3 regions of the Paenibacillus sp. FSL H8-0122 genome follow, and region 3 is predicted to be linked to each of the others. Evidence: riboswitches for the same ligand, from Rfam matches in the RefSeq annotation. Region 3 holds a riboswitch; each other region holds the start of a gene.

Region 1 (4,182 bases), 960 kb from region 3:
CGATGGACAATAGCTCCTCCCGTCCCGCAAAAATCTCCTGCGGCGTCCCCGCCGCCCGGCATCTTCCATGCTCCAGCACAATAATCCAGTCCGCCCAGCGGTAGGCCAGGTCCATATCATGCGTAGCCATAACTACGGTTGTCCCTTTATCATGTATGGCTTCAAGCCCTTTCAGCATCTGCTGCTCCGATAACGGGTCCAGATACGAGGTCGGCTCATCCAGCAGAATCAGCTCCGGCTCCATAGCCAGTACACCGGCGAGTGCCGTGCGTTTCTTCTGGCCCAGACTAAGCTGGTGAATCGGTTTATCGCCCAGATCAGTCAGATTCAGCAGCTCCATGACCTCCCGGCAGCGCGCAGCGATAGCCGGTTCAGCCATGCCGCTGCCGCGCAGCCCGAAAGACACATCCTCCAGCGGAGTGCTGAGGATCAGCTGCTGCTCGGGGTCCTGGAAGACCAGGCCCACTTTCCGCCGCAGAGCGGCCAGCTCTTTTTTGGAGTAGGATAACGCCTTCCCTCCTTGCATAACCGTCCCCTGCTGCGGGCGCAGAATGCCGACGGCATGCAGGAACAGCGTCGATTTGCCCGAACCGTTATGACCGAGCACCGCCGTCTTGCTTCCTGCGGGGATGGATAACGTCAGTTCATGCAGTGCAGGCTCCCTCGTATCCGGGTAATGGAACACCACTCCGTCACAAGCCAGACTATATTCCATATCCATCACTTGCTCCTCTAATATGATTTGGCCGATCGGAAGTTGTTGTACTTTGCGCATGATTTCACCCCCGCGTCCACAGCCAGAGCTGCGCCAGCACCAGCACTGCTATCCCGGCATACGCCTGGACAGCATAGCGCCGCGGCACAGGACGCGCCGTATAAGGCGGGAGAATAATCTCATCGGTGAATCCGCGGGCCAGCAGCCCCTGCGATAGTCCGTTATACCGGTGCATCGTGTTGCCGAACAGCGCTCCTGCCATAGCCGCTGTCTCACGCAGCTTCGCCTTATAGCCTCTACGGCCTCCGCGCAGCCTGCGGGCCAGCAGCAGCCCATGCGCTGCATCACTCAGCAGGAATAAGAAGCGGTACATAATCAGCATCAGCTCCAGAACAATCTGCGGCATCCGCAGCCTGCGCAGCACCTGCAAAAGCTCACTGAACGGAGTAGTGAACATCAGGAAAAAGAAACAGCTCATACAGGCAGAGATTCTGGCCAGCAGCTCCCCTGCCCGCTGAAGTCCCGCCGCTGTGACATATACCGGCAGATTCAGTCCCGGAAGCGGGAATATTCCTGCCTCTCCCGCAGCAGGATGCCCGAATTCCACGAGCAGCGCCGGTACGCTAAGCGCATAGAACAGCAGCGCTGTGCCGAACAGCATGCCATAAGCACGCAAGGGAATACGGGCCTGCAATACACACCAGGACATCATCCATAGGGTGATTGCAGCCTGTAGTACCGGATGTACAGTGTAAGAGAGCAGGAGCATCAGGGCTGCGAACGAGCTTTTCCACATCGGGGATAACTGGCGCAGAGCATTATTGTAGGAGAGAACGTCAATCCTCCGAATCACTTGCTGTTATGCTGCTTCGTCCCGCCCTGCTTGCCCTTGAGCAGCCCCAAGGTATAACCGATCACACCGGCACCAATCGCTGCCTGCAATGCAAACAGCATACTCTCCGTCTCACCCGGCAGCTCGGTCAGCGGCTTGAACCACGGCTTATAGTCAGGATTCATCTCGGTAATCACACCTTCAGCCGCATCATCGGCCCCGCCGAATTCCCCATTGACCAGCAGCAGCGGCAGAATAACCAGCAGAATAACAACCAGCAGCATCAACCCATTTTTCCATTTATTGCTCATTAGGCTCTTCCTCCGTTCACCTTGCGTTTCAGAAGCGACAATTCATTCGGACTATACGATTTCAGCCAGTTCCAGAGCAGTACCGTCAACAGCCCTTCACTGATGGCCAGCGGGATTTGCGTCACGGCAAAGATGCCCCCGAATTTGAGAAAAGAAGCCAGCACGCCGCCATCCGCCGCCGGAAAAGCCACCGCCAGCTGAAAGGAAGTCACTACATACGTACTCAGATCAGCCACCGCAGCCGCACAGAACAACGCCAGCTTCTCACGGTCCGGCCGCTTCATCATCAGCTTATACACTGCATATCCGGCAAAAGGACCCGCCACCGCCATTGAGAACGCATTCGCCCCGAGCGTAGTAATCCCTCCGTGCGCCAGCAGCAGCGCTTGAAACAGCAGGACAATCGAGCCGATTACGCTCATAGGCAGCGGCCCCAGCATAACAGCACCAAGTCCGGTACCCGTGGGGTGGGAGCTGCTTCCGGTCACGGAAGGCATTTTGAGCGCAGACAGTACGAAGGTAAACGCCCCGGCCAGACCCAGCAGCAGCTTCAGCTCCGGATTCTCCCTTGTCATGGATTTCAGCTTGAAGATTCCGAGCACAAAAAACGGGATAAACGCCGCCCACCAGAACACCGCCCAGCCTACCGGCAGGAATCCTTCCATAATGTGCATTGCCCGGGCCGTCCCCGGTTCATTCAGCATAAAGTACACCGTAAATCCGGCAACCAGTGCCGCAAAGCTCCACCATCTGTGCTTTTTCATTTGTCACCCTCCATGTTTGTTGTTTTCCCATTACAGATCTTAAAGCCCAAGTGGAAACATCTTTGCCGTCCTTTTATAGGACGGTACGTTTCAGCGAGGAATATAAGGATGATTTATAGCGTGAAGCATAAAAATCCTTATATTCCAAAAAACCCACCCTAAAGGGTGGGAGTGTATGTACGCAGGCAAGTTCGATAGAGCGCGCTGCACGCAGCCAAGCGAAACAAGGTGCTTCTCATCGTCCCATCACTATGGGCCGTGTCCTTGTATCCCGCAGCTGTAAGCCGGGGGTCATCTCTAAGATTCCAAGATTCCTCCGGTCCATCAGGGCAGAACGCCTCTTCTCATTAACCTATCCGTACACCGCTCCTATCCGCGTAGAGTCGTGGTGTGCGTCGACAAGGTAGGTCTCCTGGCTTGGAATACAGGCGCCGCAGACTTCGTCTTCCCCGGGGCTTCCCGAGTGACCTCATGAAGTGCAGCTCTTCCATACAGTGGCGGGACCGCTCGGGAGTTGCACCCGATTCCCTGTTATCCCTTGCCGCTTCCGGCAAGAGCACCTTGTTTCATCGCTAATTCATCTCACATCATAGCGGACCGGGCTTAGCGTGTCTGTGATATAAATTGGAAAAGCTGTCCTGAAGCCAATCATGGCTTGTAGAAATTTTATTTGAGTAATATAATTATTAACTATATAACCTGAACGTGGAGGCATCCGATGAAACTTGATCTAACCGAACAATCCCTGCCCGTGTACGAGGCCCTGTCCAGTACCGTGCGCCTGCATATGCTGCGGCTGCTGTCCGAGAAGCCCATGAACGTGAAGGAGCTGGCCGCAGCCCTCAAGCTCAGCAGTGCGATTATGACCATGCATGTGCGCAAGCTCGAAGCCGCCGGGCTGATCCGCAGCCATATGGCTCCCGGCAAAAGCGGTCTGCAGAAGATCTGTACACTGGCCGCCGACGGGGCTGAGATTGTTTTTCCGGGACAAGCCCGGACTCCGCGCAGGGGGTACCGCAAGGACATTCCGGTGGGGCATTATTCCGACTTCCAGATTGAGCCTACCTGTGGACTGTCTACGACAGAGAGGGTCATCGGGCACTTTGACGATCCCCGTTATTTCTGGGACCAGGAGCGCGTGAACGCCGGGATTCTCTGGTTCGGCAAGGGGTTCGTCGAGTATAAAATCCCGAATTTCCTGCTGTCGAGCCAGCAGCCGGAGGAGCTTGCCATCACGATGGAGATCGCCTCCGAAGCCCCGTCGGTCAACAACAACTGGCCGTCGGATATTACCTTCACACTGAACGGACAATCGCTTGGCTTCTGGACCAGCCCCGGTGACTACGGAGATAATCCGGGAAAATACACCCCGGCCTGGTGGCCTGCACTCACCAATCAATACGGCCTGCTCAAGCAGCTGCGGATTACTCAGACGGGCACTTTCATGGATGGGCAAAAGCTGTCGGAGGTCACCCTGGATCAGGTAGGCATCCGCAACAAACAATGGACCTTCCGGCTCTCTGTCGAGGAGGATGCCGAGCACATCGGCGGCCTCACCCT
Region 2 (4,182 bases), 600 kb from region 3:
TGCTTGCATAGAAAAAAGGCGCAGTTCCAAAAACCCGGAAACCCGCGCCACTATCGACTTTGTAAAGATGCTGGTGAAGGGAATTGAACCCCCGGCCTACGCATTACGAGTGCGTTGCTCTACCCCTGAGCTACACCAGCTTACAGACGTTTGCATCTGCCAAACAAAAAATATTATAACTCTTCCAGCGGAAAACGCAACCCCTTTTTCCGCTGGCTGCCGTGTCATCAGCCCTGCATCAGCCCCAGCCCGCGGAAATAATCCAGTGCAAGCTTAGCGCTCTCAAGAGAAGATACCTCATAGGCCTCCTGCTCCACAATATAATAGAGAATTCCGCTCTGCTCCGCGATCTCGAAGACGCTCCGGAAATCGACCTCTCCCTTTCCGAGATCAGTCTCCTCATTGTCTGCTCCGAAGTCCTTAATGTGAACCAGCGGAACACGGCCGGCGTACCGTTGCACATAATCTACGGGCCGGGCTCCGCCCCTGTATACCCACCCCAGATCGAACTCTGCCAGCATATGCTCCGCAGGAATCCGCTCCAGCCAGATATCGATGACCGCCTTGCCGTCAACTTTTGCGAATTCATAATCATGGTTGTGATAGCCATATTGCATTCCCGCTGCCCGGACCATCTCGGAGGCTTTCTCCAGGAATGGAATGATCCTCGTTACATCCTCTATAGTAGGGTTCGGAGGAAGCGGTGCCGACGGGGTGATTATATATTGCAGTCCGAGCTCTACCGCGTATTCAATCTCTTTGGCTAAGGCCTGTTCCATCTTATCCAGGCTGCTGAAGTCCAGACCTACATGCGCCGAAGGGGCTGCCAGGCCGAGTTCATCCAGCTTACGGCGCAGTTCCCCTGCAGATACACCGAAATAACCGGCGAATTCAACGGCCTGGTATCCCATCTCTGCCACCTTGGCCAGTGTGCCGAGGAAATCGTGCTCCGTCTGGTCGCGCAGTGTATACATTTGAATTCCGATCTGCTGTGCTGCTGTTGTCATGAAGAATCCGCTCCTTATCGTCATTTCTGATTGGATACTATATTCCCGCTACTTCCCCTGTAGCTTGCGCTCCACGGATTCCAGCTTGCTGCGGCTGGTCGAGGTCTTGTCGCGCCGGTCATCGATCTTGAGCGAGGTTGAGACTCTCTGCGCCCCGGCGGTGAACGGCGACTCATGCAGCGCTTCTACCGCAGCCAAAATCCGCGCTACCGGACCCTCAATAATCGTACCCATGGAAGTAAGCTCATAGGTAATGCCCTCCACCGTCTCCAGCACGCGCTGCATCTCGGCCACATAGCTGCTGAGACTGGTGCTGCCTGTCCCAACCGGAATAACGGTCACTTCGCCAATTGCCATTGTGAACTGCCTCCTAATGATCTGATGTGCCTGCCTCTTACTTATCCTCTTTATTGTAACGCTTCGCCAGGCTTGCTACAAATCACCTGCACCCTCTCTATTCTATTAATATCCGTCAAAATGATTACCAGGATTAGACGCACTCTATTTATGGATTCTTTGTGGCGTATTTTCGGAGATTTTATGAAAAATTCACGGCAGATTCAGAGGAAAGTTGTGGATTACCTGTGGACTAACTGTGGATCAGCTGTGAGTAAAAGCGCCGAACCCGCTCCCCGTGCGGGATTGCAAAAAATCATTTACAAACACAATATATTGCGGTAGCTTTAATAGATAACAACAAAATATAGTAGAAACGGGTGTTTCACCTCTTGTAATAGAGGTGCGACTTAATAGGGAAGCGCGGTGCAAAACCGCTGCGGTCCCGCCACTGTAACCGGATGCTCCCAGGGTGCGATGCCCAGGGCCGCATTCTCCGGATAATTGCCACTAAGGGGCGGAATAAGCCCCCCGGGAAGGCGCCGGAGGAGTTGCCGGAAGCCAGGAGACCTGCCTGTTTCGGTGGCACCGCTTAGACTCCTGCGAGGAACAGGGGAGGTGTCCGTATGCGGCCTGCAATAGCAGAGTTAGCCTTCCGTCATTCGGGTCAGAGGCTGCCGATACCTGAGGACGATCGGGGATTATTTTCAGGTATCGGCTCTGCGGAATATACAAGAACGGGCGTAAGCTATCGCCCTTGTGTCTGCTCGTATGTTCCACCCAGACCACAGGCAAATTTCCGTTTCCCGGATCTTTGCATCATGCATTCGGGCATTTCCGGCCTTCCCGGCTGGGGGTGCTTTTTTAACGCTTACAATACCCGAGAGGAGAGAGTTATATAATGACGCTGCTGGAGAAACGTTATAACGAAGGACAAGCTGCACAGGAGGATCTTTTGGAAGAGGTCATTCATCTGGGACGGGATATTATCGACAGCCGGGATCTGGATCTGCTGCGCGAGAATGCGAACCTGAACGGGGAGAGCTTCTCCGGCAAAATGAGCAAGTTCGGCAGTGAATACTCCAAATGGTATGCCCGCAATTTCACCATGCCTCCGCAGCTGGTACAGGCTACCCTGGATAATGTCGTCTATGTACATGACCTGGATCAATACGCCATCGGTACTACCAACTGCATCTTCATCCCGTTCGAACGGCTTCTCCGTGAAGGCTTCAACACCGGCAACGGCAGCGTACGGCCTCCCAACTCGATTATGACGGCGATGTCGCTGGTGGCGATTATTTTCCAGTCGCAGCAGAATGCGCAATACGGCGGCGTATCCGCCAACAAGCTGGATTATGACCTGGCTCCTTATGTGACCAAATCCTTCTCCAAGCTCTTCCGCAAAGGTCTGGAGTATTTCGAGGAGAACGCAGAGTGTTCGGAGCTTGGGGAGATTACGATGAGCCGCAGCGATCTGGCTGAGCAGTATCCGCGGGCCTTCCGTTTTGCCCTGAAGGAGACGCAGAGCGAGACCCTGCAGGCCGCAGAGAGTATGGTACATAACCTGAATACGATGTCCAGCCGCTCCGGCGGCCAGATTCCTTTTACCAGCATCAACTACGGCACCTGCACCTCCCCGGAGGGCCAGCTTGTGATCAGCTCGCTGCTGACGGCCACGATGAACGGACTGGGCAGCGGGGAGACGCCGGTGTTCCCGATTCAGATTTTCAAATGCAAGCAAGGCATCAACCAGCAGCCGGGTGACCCTAACTATGAGCTGTTCCTGAAGGCAGCGGAGTGCTCGGCGCGCAGATTGTATCCGAACTTCGCCAACCTGGACGCTCCGCTGAACATGCAGTATTACGATCCGGCTGACCCGGATACCGAGTTCGCTACGATGGGCTGCCGGACCCGTGTGCTCGGCGACCGCTTCGGACGCAACCATTGCTCCGGCAAAGGCAACTTGTCCTTCAACACGCTCAACCTGGTGCGTCTTGGTCTGGCTCACGGCACGATAACCGGCCGCCGCCTCGCTGCTGATGAAGAAGGGTTCTTCGACGACCTCAATCACTATATGGATATTGCGCTGGACGGCCTGCTGCACCGCTTCCGTATTCAGGCTTCCCAGAAGGCCAAAGCCTCCGATTTCATGATGCGTGAAGGCGTCTGGGAAGGCGGCGAGCAGCTTGCCCCTGATGACAGTGTAGGCGAACTGCTGAAGCACGGCAGCCTGTCACTGGGCTTCATCGGGATGGCGGAATGCATGAAGGCCATGTACGGCAAGCACCACGGCGAAGATATGGAGATTCACGCCAAGGCTGTAGCCATCGTCCGCCACATGCGTGAATATTGCGACCGCAAGAGCGAGGAGCTTAACCTCAACATCACCTTGTTTGCAACACCGGCCGAAGGTCTATCCGGCAAGTTCACGAAGATCGACCGCAAGGTGCTAGGCTCTATTCCTGGGGTAACCGACCGTGAATATTATACGAACTCGTTCCACATTCCGGTCTACCATGAACTGAGCGCAGCCAAGAAGATCAGCCTGGAAGCCCCGTTCCATGAATATTGCAACGCCGGAGCGATCTCCTATGTCGAGCTGAACGGCAATGCCCGGAGCAACCCTGCAGCCTTCGTCAAAATCATCAAATATGCGCTGGAGCAGGATATCAGCTACTTCAGCATTAACCATCCGATTGACCGCTGCTCCGGCTGCGGCTATGAAGGGGTCATCGGCACGAATTGCCCGACCTGCAATGCCCATGAGGATACCACCCATATCCGCCGTCTGCGCCGGGTTACCGGGTATCTGACCGGTGACTATCAGACCCGCTTC
Region 3 (4,182 bases):
AACCGCCACAGCAGCAGCCATCTCACGGGTTACGACAGCGGAAGGCTCGAATGCGCCGCCGGTTCCGCTCATATATCCAAGTCCCGTCACCGTACGGACAGCGGACAATGCATAGTCGCTAATTTTATCTTCGTCGCTGAATGTACCGGCCCCTGCTCCTGCTCCGGCTGATGCCGAATCCAGCTTAAAAGCTCTAACGATCATCACAGCCATATCCTGGCGCGTAACCAGCCCGTCCGGCTTAAACGTCTTGGCCGTCACACCGCTAATGATTCCTAGCTCCTTCGCCCGGTTCACTGTTCCATAATACCATGTACCGGCCTTAACATCACTGAAGGCCCCAGCAGAAGACGCCGCAGACGGCTCGTTCCCGGTTAACCGCAGCAGCAGCGCTGCAAATTCAGCACGGGTAATATTCTTTTTCGGTGCAAACAGCAAGCTGCTCTCACTCACACCGTTCATCAGCTTGCGGTCATACGCCGTGTATACCGACTCCAGCGCCCAAGGCGAGATCGACTTCACATCGGCAAAAGCCGGACGGTCCGCCGCAGCAGAAGCCACGGTTACCGGGACCGTATGACGGACGATTGCCGGGGTTTTATCCTTCAGATATCCCGTAACCGTCAGGGTATATTTATTCGCCGGCAGACCTCCGGCCACAACAGCCACACCCGCAGCATCTGTAACTGCTGTTTTGCCGCCGATGGTTACCTGTACGCCTGCTGCCGGTGAGGTTACCGGATCGGAGGTGAAGGTCGCCTCATTCCAGACCCATTGCTTCTGGTTCACCTGCACCTTCAGATCTTGTCCAGGCTGCGGCTGTGCGGGAGTCACGGTTACGGCATCAACCACCTGCGTGTTGTCCCCGCCATAATAGACCACAATGCGGTCATTCTCCTCCAGCATGAAGTCACCCATACCTACACTTGGATAGATCCATGCTCCGCCGCGTGCGACTACATACATCCAGCCATCATATCCGCCAAACGTACCCGCAGTCACGCCGCCGATCCCCGTCACATAATTGCCTGCTTCATTGACCAGGGCCAGGCGCTTGGCTGCTGCTGTCTTGTCCAGTGCCGTAAGCACATTTCCAGCGTATACGCTGCCTTCAGCCAAGGTTCCATTTGGACCCTCAACAGTAACGGAGACACTTACCTGAGGATTCTTCACTGGTGTGCCGCTAAAGTCAAAGAGCTTACCGCCTGTTCCAAACAGCTTGTACGCTACCAAAGCCTCCAGCGCCTGCTCTGTAGAGAGCGGATTGGAGCTGCCGCCTGCAGTGTGGGCGAATCCGCCGCCCTCTGCGCTGAAGCTCAGCAGCTTGCTGACCAGATTGATATTACCCTTCGTATAATCTGCTCCTGCAGGATCAATGCCGAAGGCAGACAGACCGATGATGGCCTGAGCTACACTCTCGCTGCTGTCGCCATATCCGCCGTTCTTATCCTGTGCCTTAGCCAGCCAGGCTGCCGCCCGCTGACCAGCAGCATTCACTGCTGCTTCCTGCTTGTGTCCAGCCAGTGCGTTCAGCACCATCGCTGTCATATCCGGATCACTCGCACCCGTGGTCAGGGTGAAGCCGCCGTCCGGGTTCTGCTTCGCCAGAATCACTGCCAGCAGCTTCGACGGTGTCCATTTCGCATTGGCCGGGATCGTATAGCTGCCGGAATCCAGAGCCAGCAGTGCATAGACCGGATTATTCAGCGTCTGGCCCGTAATTTTATCGTTATTGTACAGCTTCTCGATCAGGTTATAGCCTGACACATTCGCCGGGTCGCCGCCCAGTGCCTTAACAGCCAGCGTGATCCGGGCATAGTCCGTAGCTCTGGCAAAAACACCCTTAGCCTCAGCCACCTTGCCCTCAAGCGTCTTCAGATAGCCGGCTGGAACCTTGTAGCCCGCTTGCGCAAGGCCAATCGCCTGCCAGTCCGACTGGACTCCGTTATTCAGCATGAACTCCGCAGTAGCATAGACCGCAGCGGTTACGCTGGCTGCTTCACTTGCGGGCAGAGCGGATACCGCGGGTGCGGAAGTCCCGCCTGCCTGTGCAGCAGCAGCTTGTCCTGACGGGACTACGGCTGCTCCAAGCAGTGCGAACAGCATAATGACAGCTAGTCCCAGCCGTGTGAATCTGGATGATAGAGAGTGGTTCTTCATAACTAACCTCTTTCCTGAAATAGAATGGATGAATCCTGCTTCCTTACGCAAATAGAGCGGCAACCTAAAGACCGCCCTGTGCAGGGCGGCCGGGGAAGAATACAATACAGGGCGGCTGAAGGAGCCGATTGCTCTCCCGCATTACATACAATACAGCATATACAGCCCTCGCCAATATCAGCATCTGCTTCCACATTCTTACCCCCGAAGAATAGAAACAACAACGAAAAAGGCAGGTCTCCTGGCTCATACTTCACCGCTTCCCCCGCCTTCCCATCCCATTAACAGACAGTGGCTCCTCAGGAGTTGCTCCGTACTTACAGTGGCGGGACCGCGCCGGACTTGCACCGGGCTTCCCTTTTAAGCAGATTCCTCTATTAGACATAGCCCTGCCAGCATCTGCCGGCAACAGCGTACGGTCTCTTAGACATCCGCACCTTTTCCCAAAGCTTATTAAATTTTTAATATTCTGAAACAATCATAGCTACTATTCCCCTGTATGTCTATAGACCAGCTATTTCTATTACAGCCACAGCCACCCCAAGGCCTCGCCCAGGCCAGCCCGCACCAAAAAATCCTGAACAGCACATGCCCGCTACCCCGGCACATCGTACTATTCAGGACTATGGAGTCGTTCTTCTGCTGGTTAATTAAGACGTTGGCGGTACTAGCGGAGACAGCGGCAGCAGGCGATTGTATTATGTACATTAGAATTGGTGTAAAAGCGGCCGATAACGCATTCTGCTGCATTTCATACAATCGATTGTGGCAAAGAACCCTCCGCCGGGCCGAATTTCCAAAATCTAATGTACCGAATACAACAGAACGCCATATAAGCTCCAATATGCCTGATTCTAGTGTACAAAGTGCGATAGATTAGCTACTTACGGACACCAGCATACCTATCTGCTACATTCCATATATTCCAGCCTGCCGGAGCACTAATAAATGCACTACGCTAAGGTAACGTAGGATGAGCCGCTAGCCGATCATCAGGTTTAAACTAATTAGCCTTTAATTTAACCCCCTCGCTTGCTGAGGGTCTGCCGTACCCCGACGAAGGTGCACACTGTATGCTTAAATGCAATCTGTACAACTAAATCGTCTGATTTACCGCCAAATGTACTTTTAGCTGTATTTCGTGCACCTAAAATGCTTCTGTATCCGGCTTTTCGCCCATTCGGGCAAATTTAGTTGTATGGAATACAGTTAGGATAGGTCTGCCCTTCTTTTCACTGTTTTTAGTTGTACAGAGTACACCTATCTCTGAAGGTAATGTTACCCGATCGCACTAGTTAAAAAATGTAAACAGCCAGCTTGTTGCCGCTGCTTTATTCTGCATCCGTGTCTGCTTCCGGGCTTGCGGAAGCAGAGGGTTCCGCACTAGGCGCGGCTGTGGCTGGGACCTCCGGGGCGCTGCCCGGATCTGCCGCCAGCTTCAGCGTGTAGCCTCCGGCGGTGATCATATCACCTGCCGCCAGCTTCGCGCCTGCTGCCAGCTCCACCGTCACCTCGTATACGCGTGACGGAGGAGTCCCCGCCGCCGCTGGAGAGGCGGTGGCTTCACTGTCCGCACCGCCGTCCGCTCCAGCGCCTGTCTCACCCTTCGCACCGCCGTCCGCTCCAGCGCCTGCCTTACCGCTCGCATCGCCGTCCACTCCGGCTCCTGCTTCACCGCTCGCACCGCCGTCCACTCCGGCTCCTGCTTCACCGCTCGCAGCGCCGTCTACTCCGGCGCCTGCCTCACCCTTCGCAGCGCCGTCCATTCCAGCGCCTGCCTCACCCTTCGCATCGCCGTCTACTCCGGCGCCTGCCTTACCACTCGCACCGCCGTCCGCTCCGGCGCCTGCTTCAACCTGGCAACTGCTAACCGTTGCCTTAACCTCGTAGTCCGTAACGCCGCTGGCGGACTCCACCTTGATCCGCTCCGGCTTGAAGGCGGAGCATTCCGCCGCATCAGTGAAGCTGAACACCAGCTTAACGCCGTTATTCTTTCCCGCTTCTCCGCTTCCTGCCCCTCCA

The links. Region 3 has a riboswitch for cobalamin ahead of NSS64_RS23900 (S-layer homology domain-containing protein). Riboswitches for the same ligand answer to the same signal wherever they lie in the genome.
Region 1: it holds a riboswitch for cobalamin, as region 3 does, so the genes downstream of both, NSS64_RS19775 (energy-coupling factor ABC transporter permease) here and NSS64_RS23900 (S-layer homology domain-containing protein) in region 3, are expected to answer to the same signal.
Region 2: it holds a riboswitch for cobalamin, as region 3 does, so the genes downstream of both, NSS64_RS26235 (anaerobic ribonucleoside triphosphate reductase) here and NSS64_RS23900 (S-layer homology domain-containing protein) in region 3, are expected to answer to the same signal.

Annotation. Positions count from the first base shown of each region.
Region 1 covers NZ_JBBOTB010000001.1:4,575,442-4,579,623, forward strand. The annotation lists gene NSS64_RS19760 (energy-coupling factor ABC transporter ATP-binding protein) at 1-721, opposite strand, end outside; gene cbiQ (cobalt ECF transporter T component CbiQ) at 780-1,568, opposite strand; gene NSS64_RS19770 (energy-coupling factor ABC transporter substrate-binding protein) at 1,565-1,858, opposite strand; gene NSS64_RS19775 (energy-coupling factor ABC transporter permease) at 1,858-2,622, opposite strand; cobalamin riboswitch at 3,008-3,201, opposite strand; gene NSS64_RS19780 (ArsR/SmtB family transcription factor) at 3,341-4,182, shown strand, end outside.
Region 2 covers NZ_JBBOTB010000001.1:6,139,389-6,143,570, forward strand. The annotation lists tRNA gene NSS64_RS26220 (tRNA-Thr) at 69-140, opposite strand; gene NSS64_RS26225 (sugar phosphate isomerase/epimerase family protein) at 228-1,007, opposite strand; gene NSS64_RS26230 (MTH1187 family thiamine-binding protein) at 1,056-1,364, opposite strand; cobalamin riboswitch at 1,705-1,935, shown strand; gene NSS64_RS26235 (anaerobic ribonucleoside triphosphate reductase) at 2,245-4,182, shown strand, end outside.
Region 3 covers NZ_JBBOTB010000001.1:5,537,486-5,541,667, forward strand. The annotation lists gene NSS64_RS23900 (S-layer homology domain-containing protein) at 1-2,160, opposite strand, end outside; cobalamin riboswitch at 2,375-2,576, opposite strand; gene NSS64_RS23905 (GAP1-N2 domain-containing protein) at 3,492-4,182, opposite strand, start outside.